One region of the Streptomyces sp. NPDC059906 genome, then DNA from elsewhere that is predicted to be linked to it. Evidence: riboswitches for the same ligand, from Rfam matches in the RefSeq annotation. Region 1 holds a riboswitch; each other region holds the start of a gene.
The links. Region 1 has a riboswitch for cyclic di-AMP ahead of ACFV9J_RS02205 (NlpC/P60 family protein). Riboswitches for the same ligand answer to the same signal wherever they lie in the genome.
Positions count from the first base shown of each region.

Region 2: it holds a riboswitch for cyclic di-AMP, as region 1 does, so the genes downstream of both, ACFV9J_RS14945 (peptidoglycan DD-metalloendopeptidase family protein) here and ACFV9J_RS02205 (NlpC/P60 family protein) in region 1, are expected to answer to the same signal.
Region 3: it holds a riboswitch for cyclic di-AMP, as region 1 does, so the genes downstream of both, ACFV9J_RS26060 (M23 family metallopeptidase) here and ACFV9J_RS02205 (NlpC/P60 family protein) in region 1, are expected to answer to the same signal.
Region 4: it holds a riboswitch for cyclic di-AMP, as region 1 does, so the genes downstream of both, ACFV9J_RS01210 (transglycosylase SLT domain-containing protein) here and ACFV9J_RS02205 (NlpC/P60 family protein) in region 1, are expected to answer to the same signal.

Region 1 is NZ_JBHWKU010000001.1:442,467-450,098, reverse strand. Features, by position in the region: gene ACFV9J_RS02215 (M23 family metallopeptidase) at 1-883, shown strand, start outside; gene pcrA (DNA helicase PcrA) at 931-3,426, opposite strand; cyclic di-AMP (ydaO/yuaA leader) riboswitch at 3,681-3,863, shown strand; gene ACFV9J_RS02205 (NlpC/P60 family protein) at 3,870-5,063, shown strand; gene ACFV9J_RS02200 (tellurite resistance/C4-dicarboxylate transporter family protein) at 5,091-6,107, shown strand; gene ACFV9J_RS02195 (hypothetical protein) at 6,085-6,438, opposite strand; gene ACFV9J_RS02190 (NlpC/P60 family protein) at 6,747-7,632, shown strand, end outside.
Region 2 is NZ_JBHWKU010000008.1:22,040-29,671, reverse strand. Features, by position in the region: gene ispG (flavodoxin-dependent (E)-4-hydroxy-3-methylbut-2-enyl-diphosphate synthase) at 1-116, shown strand, start outside; gene dxs (1-deoxy-D-xylulose-5-phosphate synthase) at 145-2,118, shown strand; gene ACFV9J_RS14965 (aspartate aminotransferase family protein) at 2,115-3,500, shown strand; gene ACFV9J_RS14960 (helix-turn-helix domain-containing protein) at 3,574-4,188, shown strand; gene ACFV9J_RS14955 (DUF6126 family protein) at 4,185-4,304, shown strand; gene ACFV9J_RS14950 (tyrosine-protein phosphatase) at 4,326-5,123, opposite strand; cyclic di-AMP (ydaO/yuaA leader) riboswitch at 5,548-5,704, shown strand; gene ACFV9J_RS14945 (peptidoglycan DD-metalloendopeptidase family protein) at 5,709-6,662, shown strand; gene ACFV9J_RS14940 (SGNH/GDSL hydrolase family protein) at 6,906-7,632, shown strand, end outside.
Region 3 is NZ_JBHWKU010000019.1:19,024-26,655, reverse strand. Features, by position in the region: gene ACFV9J_RS26075 (dihydrofolate reductase family protein) at 1-1,008, shown strand, start outside; tRNA gene ACFV9J_RS26070 (tRNA-Met) at 1,079-1,152, shown strand; gene ACFV9J_RS26065 (PP2C family protein-serine/threonine phosphatase) at 1,338-2,561, shown strand; cyclic di-AMP (ydaO/yuaA leader) riboswitch at 2,786-2,942, shown strand; gene ACFV9J_RS26060 (M23 family metallopeptidase) at 2,954-3,997, shown strand; partial or broken gene ACFV9J_RS26055 (aldo/keto reductase) at 4,360-5,073, shown strand; gene ACFV9J_RS26050 (PrsW family intramembrane metalloprotease) at 5,098-6,513, opposite strand; gene trmB (tRNA (guanosine(46)-N7)-methyltransferase TrmB) at 6,523-7,338, opposite strand; gene ACFV9J_RS26040 (Dabb family protein) at 7,470-7,632, shown strand, end outside.
Region 4 is NZ_JBHWKU010000001.1:245,117-252,748, reverse strand. Features, by position in the region: gene ACFV9J_RS01220 (outer membrane lipoprotein carrier protein LolA) at 1-272, opposite strand, end outside; gene ACFV9J_RS01215 (polyprenyl synthetase family protein) at 531-1,541, opposite strand; cyclic di-AMP (ydaO/yuaA leader) riboswitch at 2,222-2,390, shown strand; gene ACFV9J_RS01210 (transglycosylase SLT domain-containing protein) at 2,395-2,895, shown strand; gene ACFV9J_RS01205 (HAD family hydrolase) at 2,919-3,728, opposite strand; gene fahA (fumarylacetoacetase) at 4,094-5,386, shown strand; gene ACFV9J_RS01195 (M56 family metallopeptidase) at 5,587-6,525, shown strand; gene ACFV9J_RS01190 (GntR family transcriptional regulator) at 6,707-7,495, shown strand; gene ACFV9J_RS01185 (ferredoxin family protein) at 7,538-7,632, shown strand, end outside.

The sequences.
Region 1 (7,632 bases):
CGTCGAGTTGGCCGCCACCGGCGAACTCCCCGCCGTGACCGCCCTGCTGGACGACCAGGAAGAGGTCACGCCGGCCGCGCGGATCCCGGCCGCCCGCGCCGGCTCGCGCACCGGCTCCCGCGCCGGGGCGCGCTCCCGTCGCCGTCAGCCCGCCAAGCGCTCCGCACTGCTGACCATCGCCGTGCCGTCGGCCTGCGTGATGAGCGTCGCCGGTATCGCGGCCGCCTCCGTCGGCAGCCTGACCGGCGACGAGGGCACGGAGACCGCGGCGTCCGCGCCGGACCCGGGCAACGCCGAGGCCGCGCCGGTGAAACCGTCCGCCGCCAACAACAAGCTGGACACCCAGCTCACCAGCCTGGCCGCCGGGGCCGACGACTTCGCCGACCGGGCCAGCCGGACGCAGGAGCGCATCGACCTCAAGGCCCAGCAGGACGCCGAGAAGAAGCGCGCGGCGCAGGAAGCGGCCCGCAAGGAACGGCTGCGCCCCAAGTTCGCGCTCCCGGTGGCGCAGCACGGCCTCAGCGCGTACTACGGTCAGGCCGGCATCAACTGGATGTCCGTCCACACCGGCATCGACTTCCCCGTGTCGTACGGGACGAAGGTGATGGCGGCGACCGACGGCACCGTGCGGACGCAGTACAACAGCGCCTACGGCAACATGATGATCGTGACCGCGAAGGACGGCACGGAGACGTGGTACTGCCACCTCTCCAGCTACCAGGTCCCCTCCGGTACGACCGTGAAGGCGGGCGACGCGATCGCCTTCTCCGGCAACTCGGGCAACTCGACCGGTCCGCACCTGCACTTCGAGGTGCGCCCCGCGGGCGGTTCGTCGATCGACCCGCTTCCCTGGCTGCGCAGCCACGGCATCAGCCCGACGTGACGCCGTAACGTCTCAGCGGACCGGCGGGTCGGCCGTCACGGTCGCCGTCAGAGCTTCTCCACCGGCGCATACCGCAGCAGCAGCCGCTTCGGCTTGGTGTCCCCGAAGTCGATCGTCGCCTCGGCGTTGGACCCGGTGCCCTTGACGCCGACCACCGTGCCGAGCCCGAACTGGTCGTGCGTGACGCGGTCGCCGACCGCCAGCGAGACCGTGGGCTGCTCGGCACCGGCCGACCTGCCCGTGGCGAAGCCGGAGGCCCCCGACGCCGAGGACCGGGACCGCGACCGGGACGACGACAGCGACGCCGCCACGCCCGAGACCGGAGCGGAGGGCGCGGGACCGTTCACCCCGGTCCGCTTCCATTCCAGGTGCGGGGCCGGGATCTCCTCCAGGAACCGCGAGGGCGGGTTGTACGACGGCTGGCCCCAGGCGCTGCGCAGCGTCGACCGGGTCAGGTAGAGCCGCTCGCGGGCGCGCGTGATGCCGACGTAGGCGAGGCGCCGCTCCTCCTCCAGCTCCTTGGCCTGGCCGAGGGCGCGCATGTGCGGGAAGACGCCGTCCTCCATGCCGGTGAGGAAGACGACCGGGAACTCCAGGCCCTTGGCGGTGTGCAGGGTCATCAGGGTGACGACGCCGTCGCCGTCCTCTTCGTCGGGGATCTGGTCGGAGTCCGCGACGAGCGCGACCTTCTCCAGGAAGTCGGCCAGGGTCCCGGACTCCTCGCCCTCGGCCTGCTCCTGCTCGAACTCCAGGGCGACGGCCGCGAGTTCCTGGAGGTTCTCGATGCGGGTCTCGTCCTGGGGGTCGGTGGAGGCCTGCAACTCGGCGAGGTACCCGGTGCGTTCGAGGATGGCCTCCAGGACGGTCGCCGGTCCGGCGCCGGACTCGACGACCGTACGGAGGTCCTCCATGAGCGTGTTGAACCGCTTGACGGCGTTCGCGGAGCGCGCGGCCATGCCGTACGCCTCGTCGACGCGCCGCAGCGCCTGCGGGAAGCTGATCTTCTCGCGCTGGGAGAGGGCGTCGATCATCGCCTCCGCGCGGTCGCCGATGCCGCGCTTGGGGACGTTGAGGATGCGGCGCAGCGGCACCGAGTCCTCCGGGTTGGCCAGCACCCGCAGGTAGGCCAGGACGTCCCGGACCTCCTTGCGCTCGTAGAAGCGGACGCCGCCGACGACCTTGTAGGGCAGGCCGGTGCGGATGAAGACCTCTTCGAAGACACGGGACTGGGCGTTGGTCCGGTAGAAGACGGCGACGTCGCCGGCCTTGGCCTCGCCCGCGTCGGTGAGGTGGTCTATCTCGTCGGCGACGAACTGCGCCTCGTCGTGCTCGGTGTCGGCGACGTACCCGGTGATCTGCGCGCCGCTGCCCTGGTTGGTCCACAGGTTCTTGGGACGGCGGGACTCGTTGCGCTCGATGACCGCGTTGGCGGCGCTGAGGATGGTCTGCGTGGAGCGGTAGTTCTGCTCCAGCAGGATCGTCGTCGCGTCCGGGTAGTCCTCCTCGAACTGGAGGATGTTGCGGATGGTGGCGCCACGGAAGGCGTAGATCGACTGGTCGGCGTCGCCCACCACGCACAGCTCGGCGGGCGGCACCTCGGCCTCGGGCGGCACGTCCACGGGGTGCTCCGAGGGCACGCCGACCAGCTCGCGCACCAGCGCGTACTGGGCGTGGTTGGTGTCCTGGTACTCGTCGACCAGGACGTGCCGGAAACGGCGGCGGTAGTGCTCGGCGACGTCCGGGAAGGCGCGCAGCAGATTGACCGTGGTCATGATCAGGTCGTCGAAGTCGAGGGCGTTCGCCTCGCGCAGCCGCGACTGGTACATCGCGTAGGCCTGGGAGAGGGTCTTCTCGAAACCGTCGGCGGCCTGGGCGGCGAAATCCTCCTCGTCGATCAGCTCGTTCTTCAGGTTGCTGATCTTCGCGCTGAACGACTTCGGCGGGAAGCGCTTGGGGTCGAGGTCCAGGTCGCGGCAGACCAGCGCCATGAGCCGCTTGGAGTCGGCGGCGTCGTAGATCGAGAACGACGAGGTGAAGCCGAGCTTCTTCGACTCGCGGCGCAGGATGCGCACGCACGCGCTGTGGAAGGTCATCACCCACATCGCGTTGGCGCGCGGGCCGACGAGCTGCTCGACGCGCTCCTTCATCTCGCCCGCGGCCTTGTTGGTGAAGGTGATCGCGAGGATCTGGCCCGGGTGGACGTTCCGCTCGGCCAGCAGGTGGGCGATGCGGTGGGTGAGCACACGGGTCTTGCCGGAGCCAGCACCGGCCACGATGAGCAGCGGGGAGCCGGAGTGGACGACGGCGGCGCGCTGGTTCTCGTTCAGCCCCTCCAGGAGCGCCGCGGCGTCCAGGGCGGGGCGCGGGGCGCCGTCCCGGTAGTGGGTGTCCCGCTCCGGGGGCGCGTCGAACTTCCCGCCGAACAGATCGTGCGGAACCGGCTCCGGTCCGTGATCGTCCTCGGGCGGCGGCGGAGGTTCCTCCTCGTGACCCCGGGGGGTCTGGAGGCTCGCCAGGAAGCTGTCGTCAAAGAGGCTGCTCATCGCTCTCCGAGTCTAGGGCGCCCCACCGACAACCCGGTGCCACCCCGGAAAATGCCCACCGCTCCCGGGCGCGGGCACGCCCTGCGACCAGCGGGACCACGAAGAGTGACGGCCATTACCGCCCCGGGGGCGCCCGAACAAAAGGTCACGAAAATGTATCGGGCATATCACCCACCAACCTTCACAGCGGCCACACGAGTTGGCTACGGTGCGGGGCAGGCCGCTCGACCCCCTCCGGCGAACCTCGCCGGTCCGCGCGGCCTCCGCCGAGTCCGGTGCGCCGCACGGCAGCCGGAGCCGGGGACCCAACCGAGAACTTCGGGGTGAATCGGCGACACCGCCCTCCATGAGGGACGGAGGCGCCGTAGGGCAACCCTTCCATGCCACACCGCCCGAACCCGACAGCTAACCCGGTAGGCGGAGCACTGGAAGGAGTCGCCTCCTTGGCGTCGCACCGCAAGTCGCGTCCCACCGGTACCCGCGTCGCGGGCATACGGACCCCGGCCCTCGCCACCGCGGCCCTCACCTCCGTCGCCCTGCTGTCCCAGACGGCCAGCGCCACGCCGTCGGACGACCGGCCGACCCTGGAGGAGGTCGAGAAGAAGGTCGACGACCTGTACCGCCAGGCCGGGTCGGCGACCGAGAAGTACAACGCGGCCAAGGAGAAGACCACCAAGCAGCGCAAGAAGGTCGACACCCTCCTCGACGACGTCGCCCAGCGCACCCAGAAGCTCAACGACGCGCGCGAGGAGCTGGGTTCCTTCGCCTCCGCCCAGTACCGCACGGGTGCCTCGGTCCCGGAGACCGCGACGCTGCTGCTCGCGGACTCGCCGCAGGACTACTTCGACCAGAACCAGCTGATGAACCGGCTCACCGGCCGGCAGAAGACCGCCGTCGACGACTACGTCACCCAGCAGTCCGAGACGATGAAGAAGCGCCGGGAGGCCACCGAGAGCCTCGAAACGCTCACCGACTCGCAGAAGGACCTCAAGACGGCCAAGTCGACCGTCCAGAAGAAACTCGCCACCGCGCGGGAGCTGCTTTCGGAGCTGACCGCCGAGGAGAAGGCCCGGCTGGCGGCGATCGAGAAGAAGAAGCAGCAGGAGGCCGCCCGCAAGGCCGCCGAGCTGGCGAAGCAGCAGGCCGCGCAGGAGGAGGCCGAGCGCAAGCGCCGGGAGGAGGCCGCCCAGCAGGAGAGCGGCTCCGGATCCTCGGGAGGCTCCGGCGGCACCGGTTCGTCGGACTCCTCGGGCTCGTCGACGCCGGGCACCTCGACCGGCACCAAGGCCGACAAGGCGATCGCCTTCGCCCGCGCCCAGATCGGCAAGCCGTACGTCTGGGGCGCGACGGGCCCCGGCTCCTACGACTGCTCGGGTCTGACCCAGGCCGCCTGGAAGGCCGCCGGCGTGACGCTGCCGCGCGTCACCTACGACCAGGTCAACGCCGGCACCACCGTCTCCGTCTCCCAGGCGCAACCCGGTGACCTGGTCTTCTTCTACGACGACATCAGCCACGTCGGCCTGTACATCGGCGACGGCATGATGATCCACGCCCCGAAGCCGGGCGCGTACGTCCGCGAGGAGTCGATCTTCTACGACGGCGAGTCGTCGATCTACAGCGTGGTGCGCCCCGCCTGACCAGCACGGTTCCTTACCATCGTGCCCATGCCACCGGCCACCCATCCCTCAGCGCTGCGCACCTGGTGGGCGCAGCGTCCACCGGCGGCCGGGGCCGCGGTGATGGCGACCGGCATCGTGTCGGTCGCCCTGCATCTGACGGGCCGCGAGGTCCTGTCCCGGATCGCCCTCGCCCTGGCCTGCGCCGCCTGGCTGATACTGGCGGCGAACTTCGTCTACCTGCTGCTGGCCGACCACGCCCAGTGGGTGCGGCGGGCCGGGACACCGGGGGCGCTCACCGCCGTCGCCGCGACGACCGTGCTCGGCACGCGTTTCTCCCTGCTCGGCTGGACGCTCCTGGCGGCGGTGCTGCTGGCGCTGGCGGCCCTGCTGTGGCCGTGGCTGCTGTTCCTGGTGGTGCAGCACTGGGGGCGGCGGATGCCCGGGGCGGTGTTCCTGAGCTGCGTGGCCACGGAGGGGCTCGCCGTGCTCGCCGCCACGCTGGCCGCGGCCACCTCGACGCCGTGGCTGGCGCACGCGGCGCTGGTGCCGTTCTGGCTGGGGATCGTGCTCTACCTGATCGCGCTGTTCCGCTTCGACCTGCGGCAGGTGGCCCGGGGCTCCGGGGACCACTGGGTGGCGGGCGGCGCGCTCGCCATCTCGGCGCTCGCCGGTGCCAAGCTGCTCGCGGCGGCCGGGACCGGCATGTACCTGTGGAACGCCGACGACCAGGCCGTCCTGCACGACGTGACCGTCTTCCTGCTCACGCTCGACCTCGCCTGGTACGCCGTGCTCCTGGCCGCCGAGATCGCCTGGCCCCGCCTGCGCTACGACGTGCGCCGCTGGTCGACCGTCTTCCCGCTCGGCATGACGGCGGCGGCGACGCTGTCGGTGTCCGCCGTCGTCGACGTCCCGTGGCTGGACGCGCCGGGCCGGGCGCTGCTGTGGATCGCGGTGGCCGGGTGGCTGGCGGTCGCGGCGGGGGCGGTCGGCCGGGCCCGGGCCGGGCTGCGGTCCGCGGCGGCGGACTCCGGGGCGGCGGTCAGGTCCACAGCACCGCGATGAAGACGTTCACCAGGGTCAGCCCGCCCACCAGGCCGAACAGCGGCTTCTCCACCTTCTCCTCGTCGCGCTTCACGTAGACCAGGCCGAGGATCACGATGAGCACGGCGAGCTTCACGCCCATCTTGACGTTGTCCACGGCAGTGTCCTGGGCCTGGTTGAGGCCGATCAGGACGGCACCGGTGACCAGCATCGTCAGCGCGCCGTGCAGCATCGCGGGGGTGAACCGGGCCGCGTCCTGGCCCATCGCCTTCATCTGGGTGAGGAAGCCGCCGAGGAGCGCGGCGATGCCGATGATGTGCAGGCCGACGAAGAGGTGGATGAGTACGTCCATGAGGCCGGAGCCTAATGAGGGACCCGACGCGCCCGGACACCGGCCCGCCCCGGCGCTCCCATAACAGCTCACGTCCCCCACCCGCCCCCGGTCCGGCATATCGGTCATCACCCTGCGTGAAGACGCCGGGCCTCGGAGGGCGTGGCGATCACATGCGGTCGCCGCCTGATCCGCTGCCGCCACTTCCGTGCATCCCGTCACCGGCCCGTTACCGACGCGCCTAGCGTCCTGGCCCAGGCAGCCGGAACGGACCGGAGCCGACCCGGCGCCGGCCGGAGTCGAGTCGTACGGAAGGACGTGGATCGCAGGTGGGAGCGCACCGCAGGCCGCGACAGCGCGCGAAGGGCGGGAGCAGGGCCCGTACGGCGGCCACGATCACCCTCGCGGGGGCGGCCACCGCGACGGGCCTGGGCGGCGGGACCGGACACGCCGACCCGCAGCCGACGGCGGCCCAGGTCAGGGCCAAGGTGGACAAGCTCTACCAGGAGGCCGAGGTGGCCACGGAGAAGTACAACGGCGCGAAGGAGAAGGCGGACGCCGCCGAACAGCGCCTGGAGGACCTGCGCGACGAGGCCGCCCGCAAGGAGGACCGGCTGAACTCGGCAAGGGAGGCGCTGGGTTCGGTCGCGGCGGCGCAGTACCGCAGCGGCGGCCTCGACCCGGCCCTGCAACTCGCGCTCTCCGCCGACCCGGACCGGTACCTGGACGGCGCCGCGTTCGCCGAGCGCGCGGGCAGCCGGCAGCAGGCCACCGTGGGCCGCGTACGCAAGGAACTCCGCGACATCGAGCAACTGCGCGGCGCCGCCCGCGTCGAGGCGGCCTCGCTGAAGTCGCGCCGGGCCGAGCTGAAACGTCACCGCGAGACCGTCACCGGCAAGCTGGAGGCGGCCCGCCGCCTGCTGTCCCGGCTGACCGCCGAGGAACGCGCCGACGTCGGCGACCGGGCCTCCCGCTCGGCGCCGGGCACCCGGGCGGGCCTGTCCCCCTCGTCCCAGGCCCCCAACTCCCGGGCCGCCGCGGCCGTCGCGGCCGTCGCCTACGCCTACCAGAAGCTAGGCAGCCCCTACGTGTGGGGCGCGACGGGCCCGAACGCCTTCGACTGCTCGGGCCTCACCCAGGCCGCCTACCGCGCCGCCGGCGTCTCCCTCCCCCGCACCACCTACGCCCAGATCGACGCGGGCCGCCGCGTCCCAC
Region 2 (7,632 bases), on a different contig from region 1:
TCAAGACCGTGCCCGAGTCGAAGATCGTGGAGACCCTCATCGAGGAGGCGATGAGGATCGCGGAGCAGATGGAGAAGGACGGCGCGTCGGGGGAGCCGGCCGTCACCGTGAGCTGACACACCACGGACCGAAGGGGGCCCGAGCGTGACGATTCTGGAGAACATCCGGGGACCACGCGACCTGAAGGCGCTGTCCGAGGCGGAACTCGGTGAACTGTCCGACGAGATACGTGACTTCCTGGTGCACGCGGTCGCCCGCACCGGCGGTCACCTCGGACCCAACCTCGGCGTGGTGGAACTCACCGTCGCCCTGCACCGGGTCTTCGAGTCGCCGGACGACCGCATCCTGTGGGACACCGGCCACCAGAGCTACGTGCACAAACTCCTGACCGGGCGGCAGGACTTCTCCAAGCTGCGGAGCAAGGGCGGCCTGTCCGGCTACCCCTCGCGCGAGGAGTCCGAGCACGACGTCATCGAGAACAGCCACGCCTCCACCGTCCTCGGCTGGGCCGACGGCCTCGCCAAGGCCCGCCAGGTGCGGGGGGAGCGCAGCCACGTCGTCGCCGTCATCGGTGACGGCGCGCTCACCGGCGGCATGGCCTGGGAGGCGCTGAACAACATCGCGGCGGCCAGGGACCGGCCGCTGATCATCGTCGTCAACGACAACGAACGCTCGTACGCCCCGACCATCGGCGGCCTCGCCAACCACCTGGCGACCCTGCGCACCACCGACGGCTACGAGCGCGCCCTGGCCTGGGGCAAGGACGTGCTCCAGCGCACGCCCGTGGTCGGCAACACCGTCTACGAGGCCCTGCACGGCGCCAAGAAGGGCTTCAAGGACGCCTTCGCCCCGCAGGGGCTCTTCGAGGACCTGGGACTGAAGTACCTCGGCCCGATCGACGGGCACGACATCGGCGCCGTCGAGTCGGCGCTGCGCCGCGCGAAGCGCTTCCACGGCCCGGTGCTCGTGCACTGCCTCACCGAGAAGGGCCGCGGCTACGAGCCGGCCCTGCGCGACGAGGAGGACCACTTCCACACGGTCGGCGTGATGGACCCGCTCACCTGCGAGCCGCTCAGCCCGGCGGGCGGCCCGTCCTGGACCTCCGTGTTCGGTGAGGAGATCGTCCGGATCGGCGAGGAGCGCGCGGACGTGGTGGCGATCACCGCGGCCATGCTGCACCCGGTCGGCCTCGCCCCCTTCGCCGAACGGTTCCCCGACCGGGTCTGGGACGTCGGCATCGCCGAACAGCACGCCGCCGTGTCCGCCGCGGGCCTCGCCACCGGCGGACTGCACCCGGTCGTCGCCGTCTACGCCACCTTCCTCAACCGCGCCTTCGACCAGCTCCTCATGGACGTGGCACTGCACCGCTGCGGCGTCACCTTCGTCCTGGACCGGGCCGGCGTCACCGGTGTCGACGGGGCCTCGCACAACGGCATGTGGGACATGTCCGTCCTCCAGGTCGTCCCCGGGCTGCGGATCGCCGCCCCGCGCGACGCCGACCAGCTGCGCGCCCAGCTGCGCGAGGCGGTCGCCGTGGACGACGCGCCGACGCTGCTGCGCTTCCCGAAGGAGTCCGTCGGTCCCGTCGTACCCGCCGTCGACCGGATCGGCGGCCTGGACGTCCTGCACGCCGCGGACCGGCCCGAGGTGCTGCTCGTGGCGGTGGGCGTGATGGCACCCGTCTGCCTCGGGGCCGCCGAACTCCTGGAGGCCCGCGGCATCGGCTGCACCGTCGTCGACCCGCGCTGGGTCAAGCCGGTCGACCCGGCGCTCGCACCGCTCGCCGCCCGGCACCGGCTGGTGGCCGTGGTCGAGGACAACAGCCGGGCCGCCGGGGCCGGTTCCGCGGTGGCGCTGGCGCTCGGCGACGCCGAGGTCGACGTCCCCGTACGCCGCTTCGGCATCCCCGAGCAGTTCCTCGCGCACGCCAAGCGCGCCGAGGTGCTCGCGGACATCGGCCTCACCCCGGTCGACGTCGCCGGCCGGATCGCCGCGAGCCTGGCCCTCGCCGAACCGGCCGGGGACCGGGGGGGGGACCGGCAGTGGAACAGCCCGGCGACGGACGGATGTCCGGCGACGGACGGATCGTCATGCCAGCGCAAGGAGAGAACTGAATGACCAAGGAGTTCGACCTCGCCGCGCTCTTGGCCGAGCGCGGGGCCGAGCGGTACGAGCTGCACGCCAAGCACCTCAACCACCAGCTGCCGCGCATGCTGCACACCATCGGCTTCGACAAGGTCTACGAGCGTGCCGAGGGCGCGCACTTCTGGGACGCGGACGGCAACGACTACCTGGACATGCTCGCCGGGTTCGCGGTGATGGGCCTGGGCCGCCACCACCCCGTCGTCCGCAAGGCGCTGCACGACGTCCTCGACGCCTCGCTCGCCGACCTGACCCGCTTCGACTGCCCGCCGCTGCCCGGCCTGCTGGCGGAGAAGCTGCTCTCCTACAGCCCGCACCTGGACCGCGTCTTCTTCGGCAACAGCGGCACCGAGGCCGTCGAGACCGCGCTGAAGTTCGCCCGGTACGCGACCGGCAGACAGCGGATCCTGTACTGCTCGCACGCCTTCCACGGACTGACCACCGGCTCCCTCTCCGTCAACGGCGAGGACGGCTTCCGCAAGGGCTTCGCGCCGCTGCTGCCCGACACCGCCGTCCCGCTCGGCGACCTGGACGCCCTGGCGCGGGAGCTGAGGAAGGGCGACGTGGCGGCCCTGATCGTGGAGCCGGTCCAGGGCAAGGGCGTGCACGAGGCCCCGCCCGGCTACCTGCTCGCCGCGCAGGAGCTGCTGCACCGGCACAAGGCGCTGCTGATCGCCGACGAGGTGCAGACGGGCCTCGGCCGGACCGGCAAGTTCTACGCCTACCAGCACTCGGACGGGGTGGAGCCCGACCTGGTCTGCGTGGCCAAGGCGCTGTCCGGCGGATACGTGCCGGTGGGGGCCACCCTGGGCAAGGACTGGATCTTCCAGAAGGTGTACTCCTCGATGGACCGCGTACAGGTCCACTCGGCCAGCTTCGGGTCCAACGCACAGGCCATGGCCGCCGGACTCGCGGTGCTGTCGGTGATGGAGAACGAGGAGATCGTCGCGAACGCCGCCGCGGTGGGGGAGCGGCTGAAGTCCCGGCTCGCGGAGCTGGTGGACCGCTACGAGCTGCTCGCCGACGTCCGGGGCCGCGGACTGATGATCGGCATCGAGTTCGGCCGGCCCAGGTCCCTGAAGCTGCGCAGCCGCTGGACGATGCTGCAGGCGGCGCGGAAGGGACTGTTCGCGCAGATGGTGGTCGTGCCGCTGCTGCAACGGCACCGGATCCTGACCCAGGTGTCCGGCGACCACCTGGAAGTGATCAAGCTGATCCCGCCGCTGATCGTCGACACCGACGACGCCGACCGGTTCGTCGACGCCTTCACGGAGGTGATGGAGGACGCGCACAATGGCGGTGGCCTGATGTGGGACTTCGGGAAGATCCTTGTCAAGCAGGCGGTGGCCAACCGCTGAGCGTGCGCAGCAAACTTTTTGCCTCTGAGGCAAGAAGTTTGCCTGACGGGCAAGACTCGGGCTGAATGGAGCCATGAGCTCCTCCGAGACCGGCCCCGCCGAGGGGGCGGTCGCCGCCGTCGCGCCCCAGCTGCGTGAGCTGCGGCGGCGGGCCGCCCTCACCCTGGAGGCCGCGGCCCGCGACGCAGGGCTCTCGCCCGCCCACCTCTCCCGCCTGGAGACCGGGCAGCGCCAGCCCTCGCTGCCGATGCTGCTCTCCCTCGCCCGGGTCTACGGTACGACCGTCGCCGAGCTGCTGGGGGAGACGGCCGCGGACCGGGACGCCGTCGTGCGCGCCGCCGGCATGGAACCCACCGCCGCGGGCGGCTGGACGTACTGGCGGGCCGGAGCGCCGGGCCGCGGCATGCAGGCCCTGCGCGTCCAGGTTCCGTACGGCTCCCAGGGCGACGTGGTGCGGGTGCACCCCGGTGAGGAGTGGCTGCACGTCCTGCGGGGCCGGCTGCGACTGCGCCTCGGGGACACCGAGCACCGGCTCACCGCGGGGGACAGCGCCCACTTCGACTCGATGACCCCGCACCGGATCGCCGCGCAGGACCCCGACGGGGTCGAGCTGCTGTTCGTACACACCCTGCTGCAGAGCCCGACGGCCGCCCTGTGCCTCGGCCCGACCCCCGGAGAGACGCCATGAGTGCCACGGAGGAGAAGCTCCCGCGCGCCCTGTGGGTGCGACTGATCATCTACATCGCCCTGGGGCACGTCTTCGGCGGCTTCCTCTACCTGCTGTTCGAGGTGGGCGCCAAGTAGCGCCGTCCGCGGGCGGGTGGCTCAGTCCAGCATCCGCTCGCGCAGCCGCTCCCGGGTCCCGGCAGTGAGCCGCAGGCCCTGCTCCAGGTAGGCGTCGACGCCGCCCCAGGTCTCCTCGACGGTCTCGAAGGCCGCCGCCAGGTACTCGGCGCGCGCGTCGAACAGGGGACTGAGCAGCTCCATGACCTCGGGGGAGTAGGCCGAGGCCGCGGAACCGCTGCGGCGCACCTTGTAGCGGCGGTGCGCGGCGTTCGACTTCAGGTAGTCCTCGACGACGGCCTCGCGCTCGACGCCCAGGGCGAGCAGGGTGACGGCGATCGACAGGCCCGCGCGGTCCTTTCCGGCGGCGCAGTGCATCAGGGCCGGGACGCTGTCCTCGGCGAGCGCGTGCAGGATGCGGGAGTGCTCCGCAGTGCGCTCCGTGACGATCGCGCGGTAGGAGCCGATCATCCGGTCCGCGCCCTTGCCGTCGGCCAGGATCTCGCGCAGCTGGTCGAGGTCGCCGTCACGGACCATCTTCCAGAACTCGGCGCCGTCGGCCGGGTCGCTCAGCGGCAGGTTCACATTGCGCACGCCCGGCAGGTCGACGTCCGGGCCCTCGAGCTTCTGGTCGGCCGCGTTGCGGAAGTCGAAGATCGTGTGCAGGCCCAGCGAGGCCAGGAACGCGGCGTCCTCCCCGGTGGCGTGAGCCAGGTGACCGCTGCGGAACAGCACCCCCTGCCGCACCCGCCGCCCGTCCACGGTGGGCAGTCCGCCCACGTCCCGGAAGTTGCGCACACCGGTCAGCTCGGGTTCGGTCGACGGGACCTGCTGCGTCACGGGGGCTCCTCCCACTCCGCCCCGCCGCCGCTGCTCGCCGACGGGCTCCACCAGACGATACGGCATCACCTGGGCGCGAAATGGCGCCCCGAGGGATATTCCGAGCCGATAAGAGCCTTCTGTCCGAATTGGTGCCTTAATAGCAACTGGCCCTGAAATGGCGGAAGGTGAATGCGAGGCGCGTGAGCAGCGTCATATCCGTGACCGTGCGTTGCCCGTCATGTTCACGTAATTCAACTGTTTCTCAAGGGGCTTTAGGCAAAAGCGCGCGGCGGAAATCGACGCAGGGTTACCGGATATTCCCGTAAAGGATCAATCGGAACACCCGCCGGGGGAACCCCTCGCTTGTCCGTGTGCGTCTTGGTCCCTTACGTTCACCACCGATCCGGACGGACGCCTAATCCTGCCGCCGACCGGAGCCCGCACTCATCGACCACCCGTACACGGCAGGAGCGGGGGACCCACAGGTAGAACTGCCTGTTCCGGTTCCCGGAACGGCTTGGGGTAAAGCCGCGTTCTGCGCGGCCGGGCATCTCCAGCCCGCACCCGACAGCTCACCTCGCAGGCGCCGGAGAGGAATTCGCCATGCCCGCGAAGGGTAAGCACCGCCGTACCAGGGCCATGCGCCTGACCCGCACCATCGCCGTCGCCGGAACCGGCGGCGCCGCGCTCGCGCTCCCGCTGATGGGTGCCGCCGCCGCCAACGCCGCTCCCGCGCACTCCGTTTCCGAGCAGGCCGCGCAGTCCGTTCCGGCCTCGGCCAAGAAGGCCGCCGCCGAGAAGAACTCCGACTCGCGCACCTACACCGTGAAGAGCGGCGACTACCTTTCGAAGATCGCCGACGAGCAGGACGTCGACGGCGGCTGGAAGAAGCTCTACACGGACAACCGCGAGGCCGTCGGTTCCGACCCGTCGCTGATCCACCCCGGCCTGAAGCTCTCGATCGGCGGCCAGGCCGCCAAGTCGTCGGCGCCGTCCTCCGCGCAGTCGCAGAAGCCCGCGCAGAAGTCCGCCGAGAAGCCCGCCGAGAAGCCCGCCGAGAAGTCCGCCGCCGCGAAGCCGGCCCAGAAGTCGGCGGACGCCGAGAAGGCCTCCTCCTCGGACACCGGCAGCCAGTCCACGGGCACCACCAGCGGCTACACCTCCCCCGTCGCGGGCGGCACCGTCGGCACCCCGTACCACCAGTCCGGCAGCATGTGGTCCAGCGGCTACCACACCGGCACCGACTTCGTCGTCCCGACCGGCACCTCCCTCAAGGCCGTCGGCGCGGGCACCGTCGTCTCCGCCGGCTGGGGCGGCGCGTACGGCAACCAGGTCGTCATCCAGCTCGCCGACGGCCACTACGCCCAGTACGCTCACCTCTCCTCGCTCTCCGTCTCCGCCGGTCAGTCGGTGACGGCGGGTCAGCAGGTCGGCCTCTCGGGTGCCACCGGCAACGTGACCGGCCCGCACCTGCACTTCGAGATCCGCACCACGCCGGACTACGGCTCGGACATCGACCCGCTGGCATTCCTGCGCTCGCACGGCGTCTCCGTCTGACGACCGGTTCCGCGCGGCCCCCGCGCCCCGAAGGCCGGACCCCGATCCCCGGGTCCGGCCTTCGGCGTGTCCGGACCCCGGTGTGCGCGCCGTGCAGGGCCCTCGCGTATTCCGGAATTGACGAATACTTTAGGCGTGGCCTTTCTCACCGCCCGTCAATCCCGCCCTACGGTCGCGTAGGTCACATTCCAAGGTGAATCATGGGCCGATGTGGCAGACGATTCGAAGAGTGACAGCAGAGCAGTGATCGGGTCGTACGTGGCGGTGGGGGACAGCTTCACCGAGGGCGTCGGCGACCCCGGCCCCGACGGGGCGTTCGTCGGCTGGGCCGACCGGCTGGCCGTACTGCTCGCGGACCGGCGCCCCGAGGGCGACTTCACGTACACGAACCTCGCCGTGCGCGGCAGGCTCCTCGACCAGATCGTGGCGGAGCAGGTACCGCGGGTCGTCGGACTCGCGCCGGACCTCGTCTCGTTCGCGGCGGGCGGCAACGACATCATCCGGCCCGGCACCGATCCCGACGAGGTCGCCGAGCGGTTCGAGCTGGCGGTGGCCGCGCTGACCGCCGCGGCCGGAACCGTCCTGGTGACCACCGGGTTCGACACCCGTGGGGTGCCGGTCCTCAAGCACCTGCGCGGCAAGATCGCCACGTACAACGGGCACGTCCGCGCCGTCGCCGACCGCTACGGCTGCCCGGTGCTCGACCTGTGGTCGCTGCGGAGCGTCCAGGACCGCAGGGCGTGGGACGCCGACCGGCTGCACCTGTCGCCGGAGGGTCACACCCGGGTGGCGCTGCGCGCGGGGCAGGCCCTGGGCCTGCGCGTTCCGGCCGACCCGGACCAGCCCTGGCCGCCCCTGCCGCCGCGCGGCACGCTCGACGTCCGGCGCGACGACGTGCACTGGGCGCGCGAGTACCTGGTGCCGTGGATCGGGCGCAGGCTGCGGGGCGAGTCGTCGGGCGACCACGTGA
Region 3 (7,632 bases), on a different contig from region 1:
GCGTCGGTCGACGCGATCCTCGTCGGGGCCGGGACGGTCCGGGCCGACAATCCGCGGCTGCTGGTGAACTCGGCCGAGCGGCGGGCCGCCCGGGTTGCGGACGGACGGGCGGAGTACCCGCTCAAGGTCACCGTCAGCGGCAGCGGTGAGCTGGATCCGGCGGCGCGGTTCTGGCACACGGGTGGGGACAAGGTGCTGCTGACCACGGACGACGGGGCTCACCGGGCCCACGCGCTGGGGATCGGCGCCGACGTCGTGTCCCTCGGGCCGGACCTCGACTGGCGGGCGGCGTTGGAGTACCTCCACGACCGGCGGGGCGTGCGGCGGCTCATGGTGGAAGGGGGCGGGACCGTCCACACCCAGCTGCTCCAGCAGGAACTCGCCGACGAGCTGCAGCTCGTGCTCGCGCCGCTCCTGGTCGGGGACCCGGCCGCGCCCCGGCTGTTCGGGCCCGGTGCCTACCAGGGCGGGCGGCTGCGGCTGGTCGAGACGCGGCGGATCGAGGACGTGGTGCTGATGCGGTACCTCCCGACCGCACCCGGCACCGGTGACCGCGTCGCCGCCGCCGACCGGCACTGGCTGGCGCTCGCCTGCGAGCTGGCCGAGCTGTGTCCGCCGTCGGACACCGCCTTCAGCGTGGGGGCAGTCGTGGTCGCCGCCGACGGAAGCGAGCTGGCGCGGGGGTACTCGCGGGAGGGCGGTGATCCGGTCGTGCACGCCGAGGAAGCCGCGCTCGCGAAGGTCGACCGGGAAGACCCGCGGCTGGCCCGCGCCACCGTCTACAGCAGCCTGGAGCCCTGTGCCCGCCGCGCCTCCCGGCCCGCGCCCTGCGCCCGGATCATCCTCGACGCCGGGGTGCGCCGCGTCGTCACCGCCTGGCGGGAGCCGGACACCTTCGTGGCGGGGGCGGACGGCAGCGGGGTGCTCACCGCCGCGGGTGCCGTCGTCGTCGTACTGGCCGAGTACGCGCGGCGGGCGAAGGCGCCCAACCGCCACCTGGAGGGGTAGGGAGCGCGGGGCGAGGAGATACCGATGTGCATTCCGCCCCCGGGATGACGTACAGTGGTGAGCACAACGACGCGGGGTGGAGCAGCTCGGTAGCTCGCTGGGCTCATAACCCAGAGGTCGCAGGTTCAAATCCTGTCCCCGCTACTGAAGGCCGAGGGCCGGAATCCGAAAGGGTTCCGGCCCTCGGTGCGTTTCCGCAGGTGCCCCGTGTCATCCGGTCGGCCCCTCACCGCTCGCCGCCCGTCCCCGCCCCCGCAACCCTGGAGTGCGGGACGGCAAGCGGCGCGGACGTACGGGGCGGCGGGAGACGAGTGGTGCGGCCAGGTGACGTGGACGACGAGGGAGCGGCCGCCAGAGCCGGTGGCCGGCTCCCCGGCGATCCCGTGCCCGACCCCGGCCTCGGCCTCGACGACGAGCCCCAGCCCGTGCCGCCCCCGGGGCCGCCCCGACGGCGGGTCGCGTACGGGCGCGCCTTCGTGCACGCGCTCCCCGTGCTGCTGATCGCCGTCGCCATCCTGTACGACATCTTCACCCCGAGGTATTTCACCGCCGGCCCGCTCTACACGGCCGCGCCCCTGATCGCCGCCCCGCTCTACTCGCGGCGCGGCACGGCGCTCACCGGCGCCGCGGTGGTCGTCGCGGTCATCGCGCTGCAGCTCGGCAAGGGCGTCATCCACTACGTCGACTCCCTCACCGAGCTGATCACCATCGCGACGGTCGCGGTGCTCGCCGTCCTCGTGAACGGCATGGTCCGCCGCAGCAGCGAGCGCCTCGTCTCCGTCCGCGAGATCGCCGAGGCCGCCCAGCGCGCCGTCCTGCCCGAACCCGCGGAGCGGATCGCCGGCTTCGAGATCGCCGTCTGCTACGAGGCCGCGCAGGCCGACGCCTTCATCGGCGGCGACCTGTACGCCGTGCAGGACAGCGCCCGCGGCGTCCGGCTGATCGTCGGGGACGTGCGCGGCAAGGGCATGGGCGCGGTGGCCGCCGTCGCCGTGGTGATCGGCGCCTTCCGGGAGGCGGCCGAGCAGGAGGCGACGCTGGAGGCGGTGGCCCAGCGCCTGGAGCGGGCGCTGGCGCGCGAGGGCACCCGGCGCGACGGACTGGACGCCTTCGAGGGCTTCACCACCGCCGTCCTCGCCGAACTCCCGCACGGCGACGGCACCGTACGCATCGTCAACCGGGGCCATCCCCCGCCCCTGCTGCTCCACGGCGACGGAACCCTCGGCCCGCTGCCCGCCCACGAGTCGGCGCTGCCGCTCGGCATGGGCGAGCTGGGCGTGTGGCCCGACCGGGCGGAGGAGGTCGCCTTCCCCGGCGGGGCCACGCTGCTGCTCTACACCGACGGGCTGACCGAAGCCCGGGACGCGAAGGGCGAGTTCTACGATCCGCAGACGCGGCTGGCCGGCCGCGTCTTCCCGCATCCGGCGACCCTGCTCGACACCCTCGCCGAGGACGTGCGCCGGCACTCCGGGGGCGGCATGGCGGACGACATGGCGCTGCTCGCCGTCCGGCGTCCTCGGCGCGCTGATCATGATCATTGTCACGAGCCGTGACAGCGCGACCCCCCTCCGCATAACAACTGATACACCGTCAGAAGAAAGTGCCGCGAAGGGGAATACCGAGGCCCGGCCAACTCGCCCGGTTTTCACCGGTCGTGAGGCGTACGTCCCGGCCGTATTCGGTAATGATCAAGAGGAACGGCTTGGAATCGGAGCCTCGCGTCTATTAACGTTCGATAACGCAGCGCGGTCGTCCCAGCCGTCACAGAAGGCGGCTCCGTGCGCACGCGCCGAATCCCGCAAGGGAACCGGGGAACCACCACATTGGGGTGAATCGGGCGTATGCCGCCGTGGAAACACGGTCGGCAGGCACCCGTAGGAGACCTTCCTGCTCCGAACCCGTCAGCTAACCCGGTAGGCGAAAGGAAGGAAAGGAGTACGCCCACGTGGCGTCAAACCGGCCTGCCCCCGAGGCCCCGTCCGCGCCCAGTGGGCACGGCACCGACACCTTCGGCTACGACGGCTACCGCGCCGAAGAGGGTCCCTGGGAGGAGTGGAATCCCACCGCGGAATCCATCCGCCCCGTACGCGGCCGGCACCGCGTGGCCAAGCAGCGCGGCGGACTCGCCCGCAGCTCCACCGTCCTCGGCGTCGGTGTCATAGCCGCCGTCGGAGCGGGCGGCATGGCCAGCGCGCAGACCGGCAAGCCCCCGGTGTCCATCTCCATGCCGGACCTGCCGAACGTCGGCTCGCTCATGCCCGGCGGTGACGAGCAGTCGGAGCCCGAGGGTTCCGCCACCCCGCTCAGCGGCATCACCCAGGCCGTCGCCGCCGACAGCGCGGAGGGCGCCGACACCACCGGCGCCGGTGAGTCGCTGCGGGCCCGGATCATGGCGCAGGCCGAGCAGCAGCAGGCGCAGGTCGAGACCAAGGCCGCCGCCGAGGCCCAGGCCGCAGCCGAGAAGAAGGCGCAGGAAGCCGCCGCCAAGGCGGAGAAGGAGGCCGAGGAGAAGGCCGCCGCCGCCAAGAAGAAGGCGGAGGAGGAGGCCGCGAAGAAGGCCGAGGCCGAGCGGCTCGCGAAGCTGGCCAAGCAGTACACGCTGCCGACCTCCTCGTACACGATCTCCTCCACGTTCAACCAGGCCGGCTCCCTGTGGGCCTCCGGCCACCACACCGGCCTCGACTTCGCCGCCCCCACGGGCACGCTGCTCAAGGCGGTGCACAGCGGCACCATCACGTCGGCCGGCTGGGACGGGTCGTACGGCTACAAGACCGTCCTCACCCTCGACGACGGCACCGAACTCTGGTACGCGCACCAGTCGTCCATCAACGTCAGCGTCGGCCAGAAGGTCACCACCGGTGACGTCATCGGCCGCGTCGGCGCCACCGGCAACGTCACCGGCGCCCACCTCCACCTGGAGGTCCACACCGGTGACGGCTCGGGCATCGACCCGATGGCCTGGCTGCAGAGCAAGGGCTTGACCCCCTGATCCACCCGCTGGACCATGACGGTCCTGACGGCAACCGTTCCTTTGGACTGGACGGAGGCAGCCCGCTCAGCCGCACGCCCCGAACGGTCTTGGGCGCACTGGTCCCCGGCGTACTCAACCCCGAGGCGGCGACACGGATCCCGTCCGTGGTCCGTTCTCGGGAGGCCAGTTTCCTCACGACCTGGCCAGTTGGACACGGCCAGAGGCGACGGGGAGGCCCCGAACCATCACTCCGGTGGAGCGGGGGCCCCGCACGCTGGCGCCGTACCCGGCGTCCCAGATCGCGCTGACCACGTTAGCCCGGTCGGCCCGCGACAGCGCAACCCAGGACCCCGACGATCACACGATCGAGCTACATCGCCGGCAACCGAGACGACGTCGTCCTCGCCACCAAGGTCAGCCAGCACCCCGAGTACCCGGGCCTGTCCGCCGCGAACATCAAGGCCGCGGCCGACGCCTCGCTGCGCCGCCTGGGCACCGATCACATCGACCTGTACTACACCCACTTCGACAAGCCCGAGGTGCCGGTCGAGGAGATCGTCGGCGCGCTCGACGAACTGGTGAAGGCCGGCAAGGTACGGCACATCGCCGCCTCCAACATCTCCGCCGAGCGGCTCGCGGCGTCCCTGGAGTTCTCCGACCGCGAGGGCCTCGCCCGCTACGTCGCCCTCCAGCCGCACTACAACCTCGTCTCCCGCGACACGTACGAGGGCGAACTGCGCGACCTCGCCGAGCAGGCATCTCTCGCCGCCGTGCCGTACTACGCCCTCGCGGCCGGCTTCCTCACCGGCAAGTACCGGCCCGGCACGGAGGTGGACAGCCCGCGGGCGGGCGGTGCGGCCCGGCACCTGGAGACCGAGCGGGGCCGCCGGGTGCTGGCCGCCCTGGACGAGATCGCCGCGGCCCACGAGGCTCCCGTCGCCACGGTCGCCCTCGCCTGGCTGGCCGCCCGGCCGACGGTGGCGGCGCCGATCGCCTCCGCGCGCACGGTGGAGCAGCTGCCGGCGCTGCTGGGTGTGGCCGAGCTGAGCCTGACGGAGGACGAGGTCGGGAGGCTGACCCGGGCCTCCGCCTGATCGGGCGGCCGTCGCGTCGCGCACCTACGGCCGGTGCGGGCCGGGCGGCGCGTACGGGTGGTACGACGGTGCGTACGGCGGTACGGCCGGCGGTGCGTACGGGTTGTGCGGGGCCTGTGTGGTGTAGGGGGCCTGCGGGGCGTAGGGGCCGGGTGCCGTACGGAGGCCGTACGCGCCGGGCGTCCCGCCGTACGGATACGCCCACGGCGGCACCGCCACCGGCATCCGCACCGGCACGGGCGGCGGGGCGGTGGCCCGGGCCGCGTGGTCCAGGGCCGGGCGGGCCAGGTCCCGCAGGTGCCACAGGACGTCCAGCAGCGCCCGCTCCCGTGCGGCGAAGTCGGCGCCCGCCCGGCCCCGGCGGCCCCGCTGCCGCAGGAACGCCACCGAGGTCGCGCAGGCCTCGTACCGTGCCACCGCCCGCGCCCCTTCCTTCCCGGCGTGCCGGCGGGCGTACTGCCGGGCGATGCGGCGGGCCCGCATCGAGCCGAGCGCGTAAGGCTCCGCGGGCGTGAGCCATCCGGCCATGACGTACGCGGGCAGCTCGGCCCGCACGGTGCCCAGTTCGCGCTGCCGGGTCCAGATCACCAGCCAGGTCAGCAGGCCGAAGGACGGCACCATGAACGCCGCGTAGACGGCGAAGAAGCCGTACTCGCCGAACGCGGCCGAGCCGTTCCACAGGGCGTGCATGCCCATCGCGAGCAGCAGCCCGGCCAGCGGGAGCAGCGCCCGGCGCAGGCGGTGCCGGCCCGTCGAGAGCGCGGCGACGCCGAAGCCGATGCCGGTGAGCACGGTGAACAGCGGGTGCGCGAAGGGCGACATCACGACGCGGACGAAGAAGGTCGCGGCGGTGACCGAGGCGAAGCCGCTGTCACCGGTGAGCTGGTCGGTGCCGAAGGCGGTGCCCAGGTAGAGGATGTTCTCGGTGAAGGCGAAGCCGGTCGCGGTGACCCCGGCGACGACCACGCCGTCGACGATGCCGGTGAAGTCCCGCCTGCGGAACAGGAAGACCAGGAGGACGGCGGCCGCCTTGGCGGACTCCTCGACGACCGGCGCTATGACCGTGGCGCCCAGGGTGTCCGCGCTCGCCGGGTCGGCGGTCGCGGTGGCTATCCAGCGGGTCGCGAAGCTGTTGGCGACGATCGCTATCAGCGCCGCCGCGCAGGCCCCCCAGGCGAAGCAGAAGAGCAGGTTCCGCCAGGGGCCGGGGTCCACCCGGTCCAGCCAGCGGAACGCGGCCATGAGCAGCGGCACCGGCAGCACCGCCAGGCCCAGCCCCACCAGGAACCCCTGCGTGCCGGTCTGTTCGCGCACCAGGGCCAGGATCACCAGGCCGGAGAGCGCGAGCAGCGTGATCAGCGCGCCGTAACGGACCCAGGTCCGCTGCCACCAGTGCGTATGCCGGTGCACACGGGTCGGATACGGGGGACAGGTGGCCACGGCAGGACCCTAACCGGTGGGGAGCGGCTCCTTGTGCTGTACGCGACGGAAGAGCAGGTCGTTCACCACATGTCCCTTGTCCAGTCCCTGGCCCTCGAAACGGGTCAGCGGCCGGTGCTCGGGGCGCGGCGAGAATCCGCCGCCGGGCACGGTGTTCTCGAAGTCGGGGTGCGCGGTCAGCACGTCGAGCATCTGCTTCGCGTACGGCTCCCAGTCGGTGGCGCAGTGCACCACGGCCCCCGGGGCGAGCCGGGTCGCGGCCAGGGTCAGGAACTCCGGCTGGATCAGCCGGCGCTTGTGGTGCCGCTTCTTCGGCCACGGGTCGGGGAAGTAGACGCGCAGCCCGGCGAGGGAGTCGGGGGCGAGCATCTCGCGCAGCAGGATGATCGCGTCGCCGTTGGCCACCCGGATGTTGGACAGCTCCCCTCGCTCCGCGAGGCCCAGCAGGTTGCCCTGGCCGGGGGTGTGGACGTCGGCGGCGAGGATGTTGGTGTCCGGGGCGGCGGCGGCCATCCGGGCGGTGGCCTCGCCCATGCCGAAGCCGACCTCCAGGACGACGGGGCGGGCGTTGCCGAAGAGTTCGGCGAGGTCGACGACCCGCTGTCCGTCGATGTCCAGCCCCCACAGGGGCCACAGCCGTTGCAGCGCGTCCGCCTGCCCGGCGGTCACCCGGCTCCGCCGGGGCTGGAAGCTGCGGATCCGCCGCTCGAAGTGCGACCCGGCGGGATCGGCCTTCGGCCCGTCGGGGAAGCGGGGCTCGCCCTTGGCGCGGACGTGCCGCAGGGAAGCGGATGCGGCCTCGGGGGTGTGGTGGGAGTCAGACACAATGCGTCGATTTTAGACCGCGCCACGCGCCCGTGGTTGCGACAGGCCGTAGATGTAGTTAGAGTCTATAACGCAAGCGATTGGCTGAAGCGCCAGTTGAAGTGACAGTCGTACCCGTGGGGAGAGACACCGTGATTCACCACCAGATCCGCCTTGCCATGCGCCCCGACGCACCCCGGGACAAGGTCGAGGAAGCACTTGAGATGCTCCGCAGGATGGGGCGCGAGATCGATGCCGTCGCGTACTGGACGGTCGGGCGCGACGTGGGCGGCGACTTCGACTACGGAGCGATGT
Region 4 (7,632 bases), 200 kb from region 1:
AGGTCCGGCAGACCCAGGTCGGTGTTGATGCGCACCGTGCCGGACAGCTGCTGGACGTCCGACTTGGCGATCTTCTCTATGAGCTGCTCCGCCGTGACCTTCGGCAGGTCGGGGTCGCCGGAGTCGGCGAGCGCGGGGACGAGCCCGATCGTCGCGGCCGCCACTCCCATCACCGCGACCGGGACGACGTACCGCGCGGCCTTGCGCCGTCCGGCGCGCAGCTCCTCGCCCGCCCCGGCGGTCGTGTTGTCGTCGGAATCGATCGGTGCCATGTGTGCCCTACCTCCGTCGTCGGCGGCGGCTGTCTCGCGACCTCGCACTCGTTCACCCGTGAGCCGCCATTCTCACCCGAATCGGTGAGGATTGGTGTTTTTCCGTGGTGTCCATCTGACCAAATCGCCGGAGCACAAGCGTCAGACCGCGGGCTCAACTCCGCCTACTCCTGCGGGATGACACGCAGGGGTGCCGGCTCCCCCGGCCCGTAGGGGGCGACGCGGACCACATAGGCGGCGACGGACCGCGGAGGGCGGTCAGCCGGCCCGGTGGACCACCGCGTCGCACAGCTCCACCAGCGCGGCCTTCGCGTCGCACTCGCGCAGCGGGGCCAGCGCAGCCCGGGCCTCCTCCGCGTACCGGACGGTGTCCCGGCGGGCCTGCTCCAGCGCGGGGTGGGCGCGCAGCAGGCGCAGCGCCTCGGCGTGCCGCGCGTCGTCGCTCAGGTCGGAGTCGAGCAGCTCGCACAGCGCGAGGTCCTCGGCGAGCCCCAGCCGGGCCGCCCGCTCGCGCAGCCGCAGGACGGGCAGGGTGGGGATGCCCTCGCGCAGGTCCGTGCCGGGCGTCTTGCCGGACTCGTCGGAGTCGGAGGCGATGTCCAGGACGTCGTCCGCGAGCTGGAAGGCGACGCCGAGCCGCTCGCCGTACTGGGTGAGGACGTCCACCACCGTCTCGTCAGCGCCGGACATCATCGCGCCGAACCGGCAGGAGACCGCCACCAGGGAGCCCGTCTTGCCGCCCAGCACGTCCAGGTAGTGGTCGACCGGGTCGCGGCCGTCCTGCGGGCCGGCCGTCTCCAGGATCTGGCCGGTGACCAGCCGTTCGAAGGCGAGGGCCTGGACGCGGACCGCCTCGGGGCCGAGGTCGGCGAGGATCTGGGAGGCGCGGGCGAACAGGAAGTCGCCGGTGAGGACGGCGACCGAGTTGTCCCAGCGGGTGTTCGCGCTGGGCACCCCGCGCCGCACGGCGGCCTCGTCCATCACGTCGTCGTGGTACAGCGTGGCGAGGTGGGTCAGCTCCACGACCACGGCCGAGGGCACGATCCCGGGGGCGTAGCGGTCTCCGAACTGGGCCGAGAGCATCACCAGCAGCGGCCGGAACCGTTTCCCGCCGGCCCGCACCAGGTGCTGGGCGGCCTCCGTGATGAACGGCACCTCGCTTTTGGTTGCCTCAAGCAACCCTTCCTCGACAGCAACCAATCCGGCCTGGACATCGGCTTCCAGAGCCTGGTCCCGCACGCTCAGCCCGAACGGCCCGACGACGGTCACGAGGGGTCTCCTGTCTGCTGGTGTCTACTGGCGATTACCTGGTTTGTCGATAGGTCGCTGCCACCACTCAAGTCAGCGTATCCGGTCACGTTTCGATCACCGCTAGCGCCCACCGTTACAGGCTGGTCGGTATCGGATCATGAACGGTATGTTTTTGATCAGGTGATATGAGCAGATTTTGATTGATATCGCCAGAGGGGACGAGCCGGAGCCGGAGGGCGAACGGGCCGGAGCCGCCACCGAAGATCCCATCACTCCTCCCAACGGCCCGCACTTCCAGAACGTCACCCGATCGAGACGCCCGCCCCCTCCTTGCTTCCACCCCTTCTCCACCCCCTCCCCTCCCCCGCTTCCCACCCCTCCCCGCTCGACACCCGAAGCCGTCCCCACCCGCGGCCGGTTGGCTCCCAGTTGGGGTTAATGCCCCATTTGCCGTGCTTGTTGAAGCCAGTGAGTTGGCTCACTCCGGGCAACCTGCGGGCAACCCGGCCGGAACCTGTGCCCTCCCTTTGCCCCGCAAGCCAGTTGGGGATTGGCAGCAGCAAAGGATCAAGAGCCTCATAGGCCTCAGAACAAGGTCAACAGGCACGTTGGGTGATTCCTGCACTTGTTCCGGACATGTGCTCTCGCATACGTTCCCGGCCTGTCGGGTGGACGCCGAATCCTGCCACCGCCCGTCGCACAGTCATCCACCCAACAAACTCGCAGGCAGGAGCGGGGGACCCAGGTAAGTCGCCGCACCGGTCACCACCGGAGCGGCTCGGGGTGAAGCCGTACCCGTCAGGGCACGGCCGGGCACCTCCCCGCCCGAACCCGACAGCTCACCTCGTAGGCGTAAGGAGAGGGACACCGCATGTCTGCCAACGGTCAGAACCGTCACGCCCGCACCAGCCGCCTCGCCCGCAAGCTCGCCGTGGCCGGCACCGGTGCCGCGGTGCTCGCGCTGCCACTCATCGGCGCCACCACCGCCTCCGCGGCCACCCCGGCCGCCGCCACGACCGCCACGACCGCCACCACGGCGGCCACGGCCTACCCGGACAACCTCGACGGCTGGATCCGCGAGTCGCTCGACATCATGGCCCAGCACGGCATCCCCGGGACCTACGAGGGCATTCACCGCAACATCATGCGTGAGTCCTCCGGCAACCCGCTCGCCATCAACAACTGGGACATCAACGCCATCAACGGCACCCCGTCCAAGGGTCTGCTCCAGGTGATCGACCCGACCTTCCAGGCGTACCACGTGCCCGGCACCTCCTGGGACCCGTACGACCCGGTCGCCAACATCACCGCCGCCTGCAACTACGCGGCCGACCGCTACGGCTCGATGGACAACGTCTTCAGCGCGTACTGAGCCGTACGCCCCCCGAACCTCGCCTAAGAGGTACCGAAGATCCGCTCGAGGACGACGGCCACGCCGTCGTCCTCGTTCGTCGTGGTGACCTCGTCGGCCACCGCCTTGAGTTCGGGATGGGCGCCGGCCATGGCGACACCGTGGGCCGCCCACTGGAACATCGGGATGTCGTTGGGCATGTCCCCGAAGGCGATCGTCCGCCGCCGCTCCAGGCCCAGGTGCTCGGCGGCCAGCGCCAGACCGGTGGCCTTGGTGATGCCGCAGGGCTGGAGCTCCACCGTGCCGGGCCCCGACATGGTGACCGTCGCGAGGGAACCGACCACCGCGCGCGCCGTCGCCGCCAGTTCGTCGTCGGTCAGCTCGGGGTGGCGCAGCAGCACCTTGCTGATCGGCGTGGACCACAGCTGCGCACGCCGCTCGACGCGCACCGCGGGCAGTGTCGGGTGGGGCATCAGGTAGCCCGGCTCGATGAGCGTCAGCCCGTCGACGCCGTCCTGGTCCACGGCCGCGTACACCTGGCCCACCTCGGCCTCGATCTTGCCGAGCGCGGTCTCGGCCAGCTCCCGGTCCAGGGTGACCGACCACAGCATCCGGTGCGCGCCGGCGTCGTACACCTGCGCGCCCTGTCCGCACACCGCGAGCCCCGTGCGGCCGAGCCGGTCGAGCAGGGGGCGCACCCGGGGTGCCGGCCGCCCCGTCACCACCAGGTGCCGCGCCCCGGCCCCGGCGGCCCCCGCCAGCGCGGCCAGCGACCGGTCGGAGACGGTGTCGTCGCCTCGGAGCAGCGTGCCGTCCAGGTCGGTGGCGACGAGTGAATACGCGGTGCGGTCCATGATCAGAGAATACGGACACCGCACCCGTCCGACTCACCCGTGACCGCTTCCGAACGAGGGCGTAGCGAGTGCGTTCGAACCCGCACGGGGTTGCCCGAGGACGCCCGATGATGTCCGAATCCTGACACATCATCGGCTAAAGCCGGTTCAGGGCCTGTGTCCCGGTTGGCAGCGACATGGCACGCCAACCACCCGCAGGCGCCAAGATCGCGTCCCGGGCCCCGCCGCCTTCGGTCGCACTGCCCAACAGCGGCACGTCACCCGTAACGTGTGGCCCGACCACGTGTCACGCGACGCACACCGATCACGTGGCGCACACGGCGCGCACGGCGCACATGGCGAGCACGAAAGCGAGGCAGCATCCGATGCCCCCCTTCGATGTCCCCGAGGGCAACCCCTTCGGCCCGCACAACCTTCCGTACGGCGTGTTCTCGATCCCCGGCTCGCTCGACCGGACGGACCGGACGGACCGGATGAACAGGACAGACCGTTCGGACCGGATGGACCGGACGGTGGGCGTCCGGCTGGGCGATCACGTCCTCGACGCGGGGGCGGCGGCCCACGCGCTCGGCTCGCCGTACGCGGCCCTCCTCGCGCAGCCCACCCTCAACCCGCTGCTGGCGGCCGGGCGCACGGCGTGGTCGGACGTGCGGCGCGCGCTGACGGCGTGGGTGACGGTCCCCTCCCACCGCGAGGCCCTGGAGCCGTTCTTCCACCCGCTGTCGTCGGTGACCCTGCACCTGCCCTTCGAGGTCGCCGACTACGTCGACTTCTACGCCTCCGAGAACCACGCCCGCAACGTCGGCCAGATCTTCCGCCCCGACGCCGCCGACTCCCTCACCCCGAACTGGAAGCACCTCCCGATCGGCTACCACGGCCGCTCCGGCACGGTCGTCGTCTCGGGCACGGACGTCGTGCGCCCGTCGGGGCAGCGCAAGGCCCCGGCCGACGCCGCACCCGTCTTCGGCCCGTCCGTCCGGCTCGACATCGAGGCGGAGGTCGGCTTCGTGGTGGGTGTGCCGTCCGAGCTGGGCAGTCCGGTCGCGCTCGGCGACTTCCGCGAGCACGTCTTCGGGCTCTGCCTGCTCAACGACTGGTCCGCGCGGGACGTCCAGGCCTGGGAGTACGTCCCCCTCGGTCCGTTCCTCGGCAAGTCCTTCACCACGTCGGTGTCGGCGTGGATCACCCCGCTGGACGCGCTGGAGGAGGCCCGGGTGGCGCCGCCCGAGCGCACGCACGAGCTGCTGCCCTACCTGGACGACACGGACCCCGACCAGGACGACCGCGGCGGCTACGACCTGCGGATCTCCGTCGCCGTCAACGGCCACGTCGTCTCCGAGCCGCCGTTCTCCACCATGTACTGGACGGCCGCCCAGCAGTTGGCCCACATGACGGTCAACGGAGCCTCGCTGCGCACCGGCGACCTCTACGGCTCGGGCACGGTGAGCGGGCCCACCGAGCGGGAGCGGGGGTCGCTGCTCGAACTGACCTGGAACGGCCGCGACCCGCTGGAACTCCCCGACGGCAAGCGGACGTTCCTGGAGGACGGCGACGTGGTGACCCTGTCGGCCTGGGCCCCGGGACCGGACGGTGTCCGGGTGGGACTGGGAGAGGTGACCGGGCGAGTAGCCGGCCGGGGGGCCGGGCAGGGCGCCTGACGCTACGTCCGACGGAACGCGGGGCCTGAACGTCCTAGGTCCGTACGCCCAGGTTCCGGAACCGGTGTCCGACGACACCTGACTCACACCGCCCGGCCCCGTCATACTGGCGTCGGGCGGTGTGCGCGCACGGCCCGGCCAGCACCACCCCTGTACAGCCAGAGCCGCCCATCCTTCGACCAGGATCCGGAGCCAGTGGCATGACCGTCTGCCTGCTCCTGCTGTTCGTCGTCGCCGTGACCGCCGCGGTGCCGGTGCCCCGCGCGCTGACCCGTTCCGCGTGGCCCGAGCGGGATCCCGTGGTCGGGCTGTGGGTGTGGCAGTGCCTGGTCGCGACGGTGCTGCTGTGCTGCCTGACGGCACTCACCCTCGGCGCCACCGCCGTCTTCGGGACCGTCCGCGCCCAGCTCTTCGCCCCGGCGCCGCCCGCGGTGACCGCGGCGTACAACCTCTCCGCCGGCCCGGTCTGGGCGGCCGCGCTCACCCTGCTGCTGGCGGCCGGCGCCGCCTGGACGACCGCGATGCTCGCCCGCGAGCTGGTCGAGGCCCGCCGTCGGCGCACCCGGTCCCGCGCCCACCTGCGCGAGCGCGCCCCCGACCTGCCCGCCGGGCTCCCGGCGGCCCGTGGTCCGCTGCTGGTCCTGGAGGACGAGTACCCGGACGCCTGGTGGATGCCCGGCAGCCCGCCCCAGCTGATCGTCACCACCGGCGCCCTGCACCGTCTCACCGACCATCAGCTGGACGCCGTCCTCACCCACGAGCGCGGCCATGCCCGGGCCCGCCACGACTGGCTGCTGCACCTGTCGACCGCCCTGGCCACCGGTTTCCCGAGCGTGCCGCTCTTCGCCCACTTCTGCGACCAGACCCACCGGCTGGTCGAGCTCTCGGCCGACGACACCGCCTCCCGCCGCTGCGGCCACCTGACCACCGCGCTGGCCCTGATCGAGCTGAACCAGCACCGCGGCGTCCTCTCCTGCGCCTCCAGCCACCGCCTCCTCGGCGAACGCGTCGACCGCCTCCTGGAACCCCGCCCTCGCCTGCCCCGCCGCCACCGGGCCCTGACCACGGCAACGGCTGCCCTGGTCCCGCTCATCCCCCTCCTCATCACCTTCGCCCCGGGCCTGACCGCCCTGGCCTAGCCGCACCCACCCCCACGACCAGGCCCACCCCGCGCACGCCGGTACACGCCGGCACACCCCGGTGGCAGAACTCCCCCGCCCGCCGCGGAAAGCCCAGCTCACCCCCACAACCGGCAGAGCCCCCGGTGGCGCAACATTCCAGCAACACCACTAATCCGACCGGATAGGTATGGTTCCAGCCATGCCGCCCACCGACCGCATCCGAGACCACGCCGGCCAGGGCGCGACCACCGTCGCCGCCCACCGCACGCGGCGCCGGCTGCGCGCCGACCGGGCCCGTCAACTCGCCGATCTGCTCCGCCGCCAACTCCTCGACGACGCCTTCCCCGACGGCACCCTTCCCCACGAGGACACCCTCGCCGCCGACTACGACACCACCCGCAACACCGTCCGCCAGGCGCTCGACCTACTGCGCGCCGAAGGCCTCGTGGCCCGGCAGCCCGGCATCGGCACGGTGGTCGTGGCCCGCAAGTACGCCCACGGGCTGGACCGCCTGATGGGCCTCGCGGAGACCCTGCACGAACACGGCCGCGTCACCAACGAGGTCCGCACCACGGTCCCCGTCCCGGCGCCCGCCCCGGTCGCCGAACGCCTCCGCGTCCCACCCGGCGTCGACGTCCTCTACATCGAGCGCCTGCGCCGCCTGAACGGCGTCCCCCTCTCCCTGGACCTCACCTACCTCCCCCTCGACATCGGCACCGCCCTGCTCGGCGCCGACCTGGAGAACACCGACGTCTTCCGGCTCCTGGAATCCGTCACCGGACAGCCCCTCGGCCACGCCGAGATCACCCTGGAGGCCGTCACCGCCGACGCGCACTCCGCCGCCGTGCTGGAGGCCCCGCGCGGCACGGCGGTCCTCATGCTGGAACGGCTCACCCATCTCGCGGACGGCCGCCCCGTCGACCTGGAGTTCGTCCGCTTCCGCGGCGACCGCATCGCGATGAGCGGCCTGCTGCACCGTTCCCTGTAGTCCCCCTCATCCCCTTTTCGCGCACCCTCCCTGGAGACAGCCATGCCTTTGGCGCCCCAGCGGGCCGACGTGCCCGTGACCATCGACGAGTCGAAGTGCATCGAAGGCTGCACGCTCTGCGTGGACATGTGCCCGCT